DNA from 3 places in the Rouxiella sp. WC2420 genome. Region 3 is predicted to be linked to each of the others. Evidence: predicted binding sites of a transcription regulator. Region 3 holds the regulator's gene; each other region holds the start of a gene.

Region 1 (4,567 bases), 2.3 Mb from region 3:
GATTCGTCGCAAAGGCGAAGATATCGAAATCTATACTCCTATGATGTCGAGCATCAAGAATCACGGCATTAACTGCCAATACTATGTCCCGATTATATGACCGCACGGCCTTATTTCAGTTTTACCTGCATCAAATCACTAAATCGCGTGGTATAGGCGGGGGAGAGCATCTCCCGCTTCATCTCCCAGCTTTTGGCAATCCCTTGGCCGGCGAACCACACTCGGCCTATGCCTCTGTGATGGATATCATCCAATGCTGCCATCAACTGTTCGCTTTTTGCGCGCGGTGGATGCTCATCAAACAGGCCAGGTTGGGAGATACCCTGACTGTAAAAATCCCCCAGCATAACGCCACATTTTTGGAAGCGATGACCTTCCTGCCAAATGGCATCCAGGCATTTTGTGGCAGCGGCGATAATATCTCGCGTATCTTGCGTTGGGGTTTCAACGCGAGTGGAAGCCATATTGCCATAGTAAATTTCGCCCGCTGTGAAGGGGCTGGTTTTGACAAACGCGGATATATGGCGGCAGTACTGATGCTCCTTGCGGAGTTTTTCTGCCGCGCGGTTGGCATGACTGCAAATAGCTTCGCGCATTAATTCATACTGTGAGACGCGGTCACCAAACGATCGCGAACAAATGATTTGCTGTTTGGTGGGAATAAATTCCTCCATGGCCAGGCACGGCTCACCGCGCAGCTCGCGCACCGTTCTTTCCAGCACTACGCTAAAATGCTTACGGATAAGTCCGGTCGGCGCATCGGCGAGATCCAGCGCGGTCTCAATTCCCATTCCATTTAGCCTTTTCGAGATCCTTCGGCCAACGCCCCAAACCTCACTTACGTCAACCAGCGCCATGAGTTTACGCTGGCGTGCCAGCAATGAAATATCGACCACGCCCTGCGTGAGAGTCCATTTTTTAGCCGCGTGATTGGCAAGCTTGGCCAGCGTCTTGGTTGGGCCAATGCCGACGCCGATGGTTAGCCCTGTCCATTTGTAGACTTTTTCCCTGATTTCTCTGCCAAATTCTTCAAGGTTTTTGCAATGGCTGACGCCTGTGAGGTCTAAAAATGCTTCGTCGATCGAGTAAATCTCAAAGGCGGGTGCCATCTCTTCAAGAACTGTCATAACGCGATAGGACATATCGGCGTATAGCGCGTAATTGCTGCTGAAAATCACGGCGTTATGCTGTTCGCATTCGCGGCGAACTTTAAAATACGGCGCACCCATTTTTATCCCCGCCACTTTTGCCTCCTTATTTCTGGCGATCACACAGCCATCATTATTGGATAACACCACGATTGGGCGACCCTTTAGATCAGGGCGAAATGCCGCCTCGCAGCTGGCATAAAAGGAGTTAACGTCGGCAAGGGCAAACATTATTGAAAACCGTTAATGCTAAAGGTCACAACACCAAAGATTTCCAGTTCATCGCCGCCGTCGCGGGGAATAATTGTCGGAAAATTGGGATTCATCGGTTCGAGTTTTATGAAAGGGTGGGTACAAAAGCGTTTCACTGTATATTCCCCCGCCACGCAGGCGATGACAATATCGCCGTGTTTAGCCGTCAGGCTTCTGTCTACCACCAGCATTGATCCTTCGTAGATCCCGGCATCAACCATCGACAAGCCTGTTGCGGTTACAAAGTAGGTTGCCGCCGGATGACTAACGCATAACTTATTGAGATCGATACCCTTCTCGATATAGTCCTGCGCCGGGCTGGGAAAACCGGCCTGCACCAGCTCTTGATAAAGGGGCAGATTAAGCTCTTCTGGTGAAATTGCCGCTCGCGAAAAATTCATAATGGCGCTCCATAGCTATACTGTTTATGCATACAGTATAATCATGCTTTAGGAGCTTTGGGAAGCAGGACGAACAGCGTCAAAACGGTAAAGCTGGTTAAGTGCCGTTAAAATAACAGAGTTTATTTTTTAGAAAGTAAAATCCGTGCTTAGAAAGTCGATCCCTGCGCTTTACCGTTGTAAATGACTGTGCCGGAGCTGATGCATGTGTTCAGCCGCCGAATTTCAGCGCACCATGTTTGTTCGATATTGTAAGTTTTAGGTTAATTTTGATGTGTATTTAAGGCATATTCAGCACAAAGCCGTCTTCAAATCCGCTCTCTTCATACGATGTTGAGTAAATAATACCCTGATGCCGCATGTCCTCTAAGGCGATATTAATTTCAACTTTAGACCACTCGGCTGGAAACCAATCAATAAAGCAAATTCGGCCATGGCGATTTTTAAATTTTTCGCAGCAAAAATCGATAATAGATTTTTGTAATGGAGATAAAACCATAGATACCTCAGTAGATCGCCCATAAACCTGTTATTTGGGTGTGGGGATATTTTATAGAGTCAATAAAAGCTATTGTTGATAGGCTTTTTTAGTTATTAAGGCTATTTTCTGATGTGCCAACAGGTATATAAAGACAACCTTGAATCAAAGTTTCATTGCCACTGTTGCATATTTCACCTTCAAAAAAATCGGTAGTTCCTTTTATGGATATATCAATCTCAGGCACCAAATTATAATAAACATAGCTCCTGAAAAATAAAAATTCACCAGCACTGCCACTGAAAGGGAATGTTAAACATTCTACTGTGTCATCGGTTTCCAACAGTCTGGGATCGTCATATGCCGATAAACTCAACTCTTGTAAAATTGAGTGGCTGCGAACGTCTTCACGGGCAATATTCGCAATCATGGTGAATTTTTTTCGTTCGCTAGTGTTAATGAGGAATTCTGTTATCAGGGCGCGACCATTCTCCAGAGATTGGTTAATATTTATCAACGTTTCGATATTTGTTCTAACAGCCAACGTAGCATTGATTAAAGGGCTTTTTCTTTTAGTTAAAAAATGATTATGACTACAAGTAAAGGGATGAACAATTAACTTTTGGAAACCTTTAAATTGAGTGTACTCGTGATGGCTATAAACAGCAGGAGTAATGCCAAAGTGTCTTTTAAAAGCACGAGTGAAAGATTGTTGAGAATCAAAACCTGAAAGTGTGAAAATTTCCGAAATTTTTAAACTACTGTATCGCAATGCAAGCGCTGCACGGGTAATACGCCTATTGTGAATGTATTTACCTAAAGTGACGCCCATTTTTGATTTAAATTGTCGCTGTAAATACCATTTGCTGTAGCCCGCTTTCTTGGCTATTTCATGTAAACTCAGTGGTGCTTCCAGCTTGTTTTCAATCCATGAACACAAGTCGTAGTAAAAGTCATCGTGACGCATATAGTTTTAACCAATCTACGCTTTATCAGCTGTATTAAAAATTGAATAGAAATGCAAGTTTGCTTGTAAGCGATCCCTGAATTCAGTCAGCAGTGAGTTCTTTTAGTATCCGACGTAACCAGCGATGTGCTTCATCATATTCAAGTCTCGGGTGCCAGGCCTGGACTATCATCACGTTTGATATCGGAATTGGGAGAGTAAAGGGCCTAAGTTTTAGGCCGAGTTGCTCAATGTTTTCCAGCATGGCCGTCGGCATAACAGGAAGGATTAGATCTGATTTTCCCAAAGCAAACAATGCAGTATGAAACGTTGGGGTTATATAGGTGACACGTCGCTTGATTGACAACTCTGCTAATGCAGTATCAATGGGGCCTGCGGAGCGGCCGCGGCGTGAAACGCTGATGTGGTCATAAGTAACAAAACGTTCGGGGGTAATTTCCGCATCAAAAATTGGATGATCTTCACGGGCTATCCCTACAAAAGAGCTGCTGAACAGATTTTGTACTTTAATGTCTGCACCGAATTTTCGAGAAGAGCTGATCACTAAATCGATACTGCCCGCATTAAGAGGGTCATGATCTAAATCACTCTCTGGAACAAATCTTAGTACGGAATTCGGTGAGTGTTGCTTGAGTATTTCGACAAGTTTCACACCATAGGCACCGATAAAAAGGTCATTGGCGCGGATGCTGAAAGTCCTGCTCATCGCACTCAGGTCAAAGCCGCGAATTTGCGCGAAAAAAGCCTGGCTAAGTTCGACGATACCTCTAACTTGCTCCTGAATCTGCAAAGCCTTGGGAGTTGGGATCATGCTATGTTGCGTACGGACCAAAATGGGATCTTCAACCACTAATCGTATTCGCGCGAGTGTTCGACTCATAGCTGGAGCACTCATATTCATACGATGAGCAGCACCGGCAACAGAGCATTCTTCAATTAAAAAATGCAGTGCAACCAGCAGATTAAGATCCATTTTTTTCATGATAAATAAATATCCCATTCAAGATACGATGACAGAAGTATCTGGTTATTAAGCTGATTTTCAAAACTAAACTGCCGCAATGATATTCAGCGACCGCCCATTGGCGCCATGCCGCTATCAGCATGGCGCCGGTCTTGTTATTTTTTAATCGCCGCTGCGGTTAGAGGGGCAGTTACCCCTGTCCCTTGTTCCCAGCCGCCGCCCAATGCTTGATATAGATTGACCAGCGTTAATGAAACCTCCGCAGTGCTTTGGATCAGCGCAGCCTGATTTTCCAGCAATGCGTTTTGTACCGTTAGCACGTTGACGAAGTCAACGGAGCCTTGCTTATATTGATCC
Region 2 (4,567 bases), 1.5 Mb from region 3:
AAAAGCCTTGAGCAAAGACAGCCAGAGCCGTTTCCTTGGCCTGTTAAACGCAACGCCAAACGGTGTGATCCGCATGAGCGACGACGTTAAAGGCGTAGTTGAAACCTCGTTGAACGTTGGCGTGGTGAGCATGAAAGAAGGTGAAGCAGAAATCATCTGTCTGATTCGTTCACTGATCGATAGCGGCAAAGACTACGTGGTCAGCATGTTGACCTCAGTCGGCCAGCTAGCAGGCGCGAAAACTTCGCCAAAAGGCGATTATCCAGGCTGGAAGCCGGACCCGGAGTCTCCGGTTATGGCGCAAGTCCGTGAAATTTATCAGGGTCTGTTTAATAAAACCCCGAACATCATGGTGATCCACGCGGGTCTGGAATGTGGTCTGTTCAAAAAGCCTTACCCAGAGATGGACATGGTTTCTATCGGCCCAACCATTACCGGCCCTCACTCACCGGATGAGCAAGTGCACATCGGCAGCGTTGACCTTTACTGGCAGTTGCTGACCGCACTGCTGAAAGCGATTCCAGAGCGCGGCTAAAATCCTTCAAACGGCAGCAAGGCGGCAACTGAAAGAATCTTCAGGAGCTTACACAAGTCAGTGACTGGAGTGACAGATGGAAGCCAACACATCTGCCGTTTGAAAGATGCGGATAATCAATATCCTGTAGATTTCAGACGGCAGCAAGGCGACAACTGGAAGAATCTTCAGGAGCTTACACAAGTCAGTGACTGGGGTGATGGAAGGAAGCCAACGCCTCTGTCGTTTGAAAGATGCGGATAATCAATATCCTGTAGATTTCAGACGGCAGCAAGGCGGCAACTGGAAGAATCTTCAGGAGCTTACACAAGTCAGTGACTGGAGTGATGGAAGGCAGCCAACGCATCTGCCGTTTGAAAGATGCGGATAATCAATATCCTGTAGATTTCAGACGGCAGCAAGGCGGCAACTGGAAGAATCTTCAGGAGCTTACACAAGTAAGTGACTGGAATGATGGAACGAAGCCAACGCATCTGCCGTTTGAAAGATGCGGATAATCAATATCCTGTAGATTTCAGACGGCAGCAAGGCGGCAACTGGAAGAATCTTCAGGAGCTTACACAAGTCAGTGACTGGAGTGATGGAAGGAAGCCAACGCCTCTGTCGTTTGAAAGATGCGGATAATCAATATCCTGTAGATTTCAGACGGCAGCAAGGCGGCAACTGGAAGAATCTTCAGGAGCTTACACAAGTAAGTGACTGGAGTGATGGAAGGAAGCCAACGCATCTGCCGTTTGAAAGATGCGGATATTACTCCCAGGGTAATAAAAGCTGCCGTTCTATCTGCGGATCCTGCAACGTGACGTGCAGTCCCACCAGCCTTACCCCTCGCCCTCCGCGCCGCATCTCCCACGCCTCTTGTGCAACGTTAAGTAAATCAGCCTTGTTCAACACTGGCCAGACATGCTCTTGAGTCGTCTGCTGAAAATCGTGAAACTTGAGCTTTACGCCCTGCCGCGCAATACGCAAACTAGGGCTTACACGAGTCAGGCGCGTTTCCAACTCCGGATAAAGCCGGTCAATCAGCTCGACGCAGCTTTCCCAGTCGTGGATGTCCTCAGCCAGCGTGCGTTCAACACCCACAGATTTGCGCAGGCGCTCGGAAGAAATCTCGCGTTCATCAATGCCCTGACAGCGCTCCCACAATACGCGTCCAAACTTGCCAAATCTTTTCAGTAATAGTGCTAAATCATAGCGTTGCACATCGCCACAGGTCATCAATCCCTGCTCTTCAAGCTTGCGGGCGGTGACTTTGCCAACACCGGGAATTTTTGCCAACGGCAGATCCTGCAAAAAGTCAGCAACTTTGTCAGGTGTGATCACGAACTGCCCATTGGGTTTATTAAGGTCTGAAGCGATTTTTGCTAAAAATTTGATCGGTGCAATACCCGCAGAGGCGGTGAGATTAAGCTCGTCGAAGATTGCCTGACGGATTTCACTGGCCATCAATGTTGCCGAACCGTTGCAGTAGGGGCTATCGGTGACATCAAGATAGGCTTCGTCCAGCGATAGGGGTTCAATCAGCGACGTGTAACGAGCGAAAATTTCCCGAATGCGCAACGAAGCTTCTTTATAGGCCTCGCCACGGCCAGGTATCACTTTAAGATGCGGGCATAGCTTGAGCGCCATCGCGGTAGACATTGCGCTATGAACGCCATATTTGCGAGCCGGATAATTGGCGGTGCTTATCACGCCTCGGCGGTCTTTACTGCCACCAATCGCCAGCGGGATATCGCGCAATGAGGGATCGTCGCGCATTTCAACGGCTGCGAAAAAGCAGTCCATATCGACGTGAATGATCTTGCGCATAGCCCCTTCCCTCTATGGATAACTGTATAAGTATACAGTTTGATTTCTTAATCTCAAGTGTCGAAATGAGACATTTAATCTGTTTGCGGAGGCTTAATTACCGAGAGTTTTGTAAAAAGCTGCAAATAAAGGCTTTTTTTCGCCTAATAAAGAAATAAATTACATTTAAGGCCATTGATAAAAATTTAATCAGTATTAATATGGCTACATTCAAACCTATTGAATATTTGTGGCAGTCCGCGACGTAAATGTCTGCGGATAAAAAATAATAGAGTTGTAAATAAAGCAGGATTAAGAATGGTCAGAATCGCGCTGCTACTTGCGATGCTTTTTAGTTTACCCGTTTTTACCATGAGCAGCGCTGTCGCCAGCGAACAGGCTCCGGTACAGGCCGGTGTTCAACAGCAATTATTAGGTTCCCCTGTTTATATTCAGATATTTAAGCAAGAGCGCACTCTCGAACTCTATGCAAAAGTCGAAGATAAATTCCAACTGGTCGGTGCTTATCGTATTTGCGATTTCTCGGGCGGTTTAGGCAACAAACGTCGTGAAGGTGATTTTAAAAGCCCTGAAGGTTTTTATAACATCGATATTCACCATTTGAAGCCTGACAGCAGATTTTATCGCGCTATTAATATCGGCTTCCCCAATGATTACGATCGCGCTCAAGGTTATTCAGGTAAATATCTGATGATCCACGGTAACTGTTTGTCTATTGGGTGCTATGCCATGACCGATGCCTACATGAATGTGATCTTTAATTACGTTCAGGCCGCGTTCGATAACGGGCAGCGCAACGTTGAAATCAGTATCTATCCTTTCCGGATGACTGACGCCAACATGCAATTAAATAGAAATTCTTACTACATTAATTTCTGGCGTCAACTGCAGCCTGGTTATGCCTATTTCCAGAAATACCACCAGCCGCCAAGCGTTTCAGTCATTAACGGCAATTATGTTGTTAATCAATCGCAGACTCTTACGCCACAGCCTTCACAGCTGGCGTTCGCCACAGTGAAATAATGCGAATTCGCCTGGAGCAATCTTGTTCCAGGTTTCATTGCCGGTAAGCGGCTGGGTCGCAATGACCGTGACGACATCGTTAGGTGTCGTCTGCTGCTGAAAATCAATCTCAACATCCTGATCCAGCAGCGTGGCTTTGCCAAACGGCGCGCGGCGGGTGATCCAGTGCAGATTGGTTGAACAATACGCCATCACAAAATGCCCATCCGACAGCAGCATATTAAAGACGCCTTTCTTGCGAAGTTCATCGGCCAGCGAAGCAATATAGCGAAACACTGGCGGCCAACTGCGAGGCGTGCGCGGATAACGTTCTGAAAGTTTGTGCAGCAACCAGCAAAAAGCATATTCGCTATCTGTTTGCCCAACTGGCCTAAGCTTGCCAGTATCCAGCTGGCGATAACCACGCAGCTGGCCGTTATGGGCATAGGTCCAGTTACGGCCCCATAATTCGCGGGTAAACGGATGGGTGTTTTCCAGCGACACTTCTCCACGGTTCGCCTGACGAATATGCGAGATCACGGCCAGCGACTTAATGGGATATTCCTGCACCAGCCGGGCAATCGGCGAGTTAAAGCTGGGCTGGGGGTCTTTAAACGTCCGGCAGCCATTACCTTCATAGAAAGTAATACCCCAACCGTCTTTATGTGGGCCAGTCAGCCCCCCACGTTGCACCAACCCGGTAAAACTGAAGCAAATATCGGTAGGGACATTTGCGCTCATTCCGAGCAGTTCACACATCGCCAGTCTCCTGATAAAACAAAATTGCCCAGGCAGGATTTATTATTCTGCCATCTCTTTTTCAATTAATAATATCAGGATGTGGATGATTTTGATGTGAATTTCTTGCACGCGGTCAGCATAGCCGAAATGTGGAACGCGAATTTCAACGTCGGCACCCAACGAGGCCATTTTTCCGCCGTCTTTACCCGTCAGAGTCACCACTTTCATGCCTTTGGCTTTAGCCGTTTCCAACGCTTTAATGACGTTGCCCGAATTGCCAGAGGTAGAAATGCCCAATAGCACGTCGCCCTTCTGACCCACTGCCTCAAGATAGCGTGAGAAAATATATTCATAACCAAAATCGTTGCTAACGCAAGAAATGTGGCTAACGTCAGAAATTGCAATGGCCGGATACCCTGGACGATTATCGCGGTAACGGCCCGTGAGCTCTTCAGCAAAGTGCATAGCGTCACAGTGCGA
Region 3 (4,567 bases):
ACTTACCCCATTTCTCTTTGATTTTACCTTTGAACTGCTTCCAGTTACCGTCTGCTTGGTCCTTATTCATAATAAACTCTCCTGTTAAGCTTAGGTTTTACTGCATTAGATAAATGCTTATCAACATAACTAATTGTAGTCGATGGTTTCGACCATGCAGGATATTTTAGGGGATAAAGCCATAACTAGGATTAATCTAAAGCATTTAAAACCAGCTATCGTGCTTCTAAAGGGGCCACTAGCTTCAACGCCGAATCGAGATGCACTAAGAGTTAGTTAAAGAGTTGGTTAAATCGATGAGTATCAATTGTCTTCTGGAACAAGCCGGTAATCACCAGCATCATTCCTTTTTTTATAGACCTGTTGAGCTTTTGTATAAGTTATTTTATTTAAATCTGGCCATTTATCATTATATAATTCAACCCCAAAATCCTTCCACGCGGTTTCATTATCACACCTGCCAGCCATGAAATAGACAAAATCTATGGCCTCATCCAGAGTCTCCGCATTCCGGGCACCAGGATTTTTCTTAAATTCCGCTTCGCTAATCCGAAGATCTGCTGCCTTACTCATCTTATCTATTAAGCTTTTTGCGGCTGTCGGAGTAAAATGTTTGTGTTGTTTATTGATAACTTGTTTCGTCCACTCATATATATCTGAATTTAGATTCTGCCCGCAATAAATTTGACCGTCCTCACACCCCTTCATGTAAGCTGTTAAAAAAATGTAAAAATTACTTTTCAAGCCACCTTGATTGACAAGGTTTTCAGGAGGAGTTTTGAAACCTTTAGAATTATTTGAAATTTGCCCTTTCTCTGTAAGATTTCCATCCTCTACCAGCAGTCCGTAAAATTCTTGTAATTTTACGGACGTATCAGCAAGTCTTTTATCATTCAGAGTCTTACTCCCCCCTTGCCCTGCAATAACAATATCGACAAGGCTATTTACCATAGTATTAATGTTATTTTTTTTAATAGCTTGCTTAGAAAAAGCTGGATTTTTGGATTTTTTAAATAATGATTGAAAAGGCATACAATCTTCTCCGTGAAATTTTCTATCCGTTTAGTTTAGAACTCAATACTATTTCTGAATAGGTGGAAGCCTAACCTGAATATGTTAAACAAAGCTGTAAAAGACCACGTTACGGGAATAGCTTCTCCCACTCAAAGCGTGACGATAATTTGGAGAATTCAATTGGTAATACCAGCACCCATAGCGCTTTGTCGAAGATACTTAAAAGTCATTTAAGCTAACATTCACGACGGCGGCTGAGAGAAAATCTTGCCTACCAAGTAAGCTATGAGAGGAATAAAGCGTAAAACGCAGGAGAAATAGGGAGTAGCGTGCGTGCGTGAGAGAGATATAGAGATACAGAGATACAGAGATACAGAGATACAGAGATACAGAGATACAGAGATACAGAGATTACAGGATCACTTGAGCATGACGATACTAAGAGTATCGTCATGCTAATGGCGGACAGCCTGAGACCGGAATTGTTAAGACCAGTCGCCGTTGCGGATGACGCCGACGGCTAGACCCTCAATGCTGAAATTTTGTTGGCGCAAATCGACAATAATTGGTTCGAAATCGCTATTTTCTGGCAGAAGCTGCACCGTGTTACCCTGCCTTTTGAGACGTTTAACGGTAACTTCATCGTCAATGCGCGCGACAACAACCTGACCGTTGCGAGCTTCCTGCGTTTTATGAACCGCCAGAAGATCGCCATCAAGAATGCCAATATCACGCATCGACATACCGCTGACGCGCAGCAGGAAATCGGCGTTAGGTTTGAACATTGACGGATCAACCTGGTAATGGGCTTCGATATGCTGGGTTGCCAACAGAGGTTCACCGGCGGCAACGCGGCCAACTAGCGGCAGACCTTCCTCTTCTTCCATCAGCAAGCGAATGCCGCGAGAAGCACCTGAAACTATCTCAATCACCCCTTTACGCGCCAGAGCTTTCAAATGCTCTTCTGCTGCGTTAGGTGAGCGGAACCCCAGACGAGTGGCAATCTCTGCACGGGTTGGCGGCATACCGGTGGTGGAGATATGATCGCGAATAAGGTCATAGACCTCTTGTTGTCTGGCCGTTAGTGCTTTCATTCCGCCCCCTGGTTGTTTATACAGTCTAGCTGTGAGTATATACAGGTAATGGTGGAATGAAAACCAAAGAGTGAACAAAAAGCGACATTGAAATACTTATAAATTATAACCATCGCGGCAGCAGGATTACCGCCCAGGTAAAGATTGCAAAACCGATGGCGATAAACACCGCTGCAGAACCCATATCTTTGGCGCGACCGGAAAGCTCATGGATGTCTGGACCGATGCGATCGATGGCAGCTTCAACGGCGCTGTTCAATAATTCGACAAGAATCACCAGAACCAGCGTTCCGACCATTAAAATACGCTCGACGCTACTCACATCAAGGTAAAATGACAGTAAGATAGCAGGGACCACAACGAGAGCTTCCTCTCGAAAAGCGGCTTCATTCTTCCATGCCGCTTTTAATCCTTTTAAAGAATAGCCCGCTGCCTTATATATACGGGTGAATCCAGTGACCTGATTTGGCATTATATTTTACGTCTTAAGTTTGTTTATAGGCATTTTAGCCTGATTTCGTTGTTCTATCACCACAGATCTCATACCAGCTTTCTGGTATCCTTGCGGCGACTTGCTAACAAGAGGCTTTACGTTTTTTTATGTCAGGATGGCGTAGACTTTATTATACCTTGCTGAATTTACCGCTTTCTTTGCTGGTAAGAAGCAAGGTCGTTCCTACAGATCCGGTGACGGAGTTGCGTTTAGATCCAACTCGTCCAATTCTGTACGTTTTGCCTTACAACTCTAAGGCCGATCTTCTCACTCTGCGAACCCAGTGCCTGGCGCAGAATCTTCCCGACCCGCTAATTCCCCTTGAAATCGATGGCGTGCATCTGCCAAGCCACGTTTTCGTCAGCGAAGGTCCTCGCGTATTTTCCTATTATCATCCGAAACAGGAATCAGTAAAACTGTTCCACGATTACCTGGATCTGCATCGTAATAATCCAAATCTGGATATTCAGATGCTGCCAGTTTCGGTCATGTTTGGTCGCGCTCCGGGTCGTGAAGGTCAGGAAACGCCACATTTGCGCGTGTTGAACGGCGTGCAGAAATTCTTCGCGGTGTGGTGGCTGGGGCGTGACAGCTTTGTGCGCTTTTCCAATACCGTTTCTCTGCGTGATATGTCCATCCAGCATGGCACAGACAAGACGATAGCCCACAAATTGGCTCGCGTCGCGCGCATGCATTTTTCCCGTCAGCGACTGGCTGCAGTAGGTCCACGCCTGCCCGCTCGACAAGACTTGTTTAACAAGTTGCTGGCCTCGAAAGCCATCGAAAAAGCGGTGGAAGACGAAGCGCGCAGCAAGAAAATCTCTCATGACAAGGCACAACAGAATGCCATCGACTTGATGGAAGAGATTGCCGCCGACTTCAAATATGAAGCCGTTCGCCTGTCCGATCGCGTTCTGGGCTGGACCTGGAACCGCCTGTATAAAGGCATTAATGTACACAATGCCGAGCGCGTGCGTCAGTTGGCTCAAGATGGTCAGGAAATCGTTTATGTGCCCTGCCACCGTAGCCATATGGACTACCTGCTGCTGTCTTACGTGCTTTACCATCAAGGGCTGGTTCCTCCACATATTGCTGCGGGTATCAACCTGAACTTCTGGCCAGCCGGTCCTATCTTTCGCCGTCTTGGGGCGTTCTTTATTCGCCGCACCTTTAAAGGCAATAAACTTTACTCCACGGTATTTCGCGAATATCTCGGTGAACTGTTCAGTCGCGGTTACTCGGTAGAATACTTTGTCGAAGGCGGGCGTTCGCGTACTGGCCGGTTGCTGGAACCAAAAACCGGCACTCTCGCCATGACTATTCAGGCCATGCTGCGCGGCGGTTCACGCCCTATCACTCTGGTACCGATTTATATCGGTTACGAACACGTGATGGAGGTAGGCACCTATGCCAAAGAGCTGCGCGGGGCAACGAAAGAGAAAGAAAGCTTCCTGCAGATGATCAATGGTTTGCGCAAACTTCGCAACCTGGGTCAAGGCTACGTAAACTTTGGCGAGCCGCTGCACCTGACGCCTTATTTGAATAAAAAGGTCCCTCAGTGGCGCGACTCGATTGACCCTATCGAGGCACACCGTCCAAGCTGGCTAACGCCAACCGTGCAAGACATCGCCGACAAAATCATGGTACGCATCAACAATGCTGCGGCAGCCAACGCCATGAACCTGTGCTCAACCGCGTTGCTGGCTTCGCGTCAGCGCTCACTGACTCGCGAGCAACTGATTGAGCAGCTCAATTGTTATCTGCAACTGTTGCGCAATGCGCCGTACACTGCTGACTCGACGGTGCCTGACCTGACCGCTGACCAGCTGCTGGATCACGCCCTGAACATGAACAAGTTCCAGGTCGAGAAGGACAATATTGGCGATATCATCATTCTGCCGCGCGATCAGGCAGTGCTGATGACCTATTACCGCAATAATATTCATCATTTGCTGGTCATGCCTTC

Evidence for each region. The regulator LexA, encoded in region 3, represses DNA repair genes until DNA is damaged. The targets are predictions, from matches to a motif close to TNCTGTATGTACATACAGNA.
Region 1: a site for LexA is predicted at 1,820-1,839, ahead of umuD (translesion error-prone DNA polymerase V autoproteolytic subunit). Genes of this name have one in related genera too.
Region 2: a site for LexA is predicted at 2,365-2,384, ahead of dinB (DNA polymerase IV). Genes of this name have one in related genera too.

Annotation. Positions count from the first base shown of each region.
Region 1 is NZ_CP165628.1:1,953,986-1,958,552, forward strand. Features, by position in the region: gene AB3G37_RS09060 (helix-turn-helix domain-containing protein) at 1-100, shown strand, start outside; gene umuC (translesion error-prone DNA polymerase V subunit UmuC) at 111-1,379, opposite strand; gene umuD (translesion error-prone DNA polymerase V autoproteolytic subunit) at 1,379-1,801, opposite strand; gene AB3G37_RS09075 (hypothetical protein) at 2,082-2,300, opposite strand; gene AB3G37_RS09080 (helix-turn-helix domain-containing protein) at 2,389-3,246, opposite strand; gene AB3G37_RS09085 (LysR family transcriptional regulator) at 3,329-4,228, opposite strand; gene AB3G37_RS09090 (efflux transporter outer membrane subunit) at 4,366-4,567, opposite strand, start outside.
Region 2 is NZ_CP165628.1:1,090,066-1,094,632, reverse strand. Features, by position in the region: gene pepD (beta-Ala-His dipeptidase) at 1-535, shown strand, start outside; gene AB3G37_RS05175 (hypothetical protein) at 862-1,032, shown strand; gene dinB (DNA polymerase IV) at 1,286-2,344, opposite strand; gene dpaA (peptidoglycan meso-diaminopimelic acid protein amidase) at 2,642-3,367, shown strand; gene AB3G37_RS05160 (class II glutamine amidotransferase) at 3,338-4,105, opposite strand; gene lpcA (D-sedoheptulose 7-phosphate isomerase) at 4,148-4,567, opposite strand, start outside.
Region 3 is NZ_CP165628.1:4,897,266-4,901,832, forward strand. Features, by position in the region: gene AB3G37_RS22570 (CsbD family protein) at 1-70, opposite strand, end outside; gene AB3G37_RS22575 (hypothetical protein) at 304-1,032, opposite strand; gene lexA (transcriptional repressor LexA) at 1,500-2,108, opposite strand; gene AB3G37_RS22585 (diacylglycerol kinase) at 2,212-2,580, opposite strand; gene plsB (glycerol-3-phosphate 1-O-acyltransferase PlsB) at 2,709-4,567, shown strand, end outside.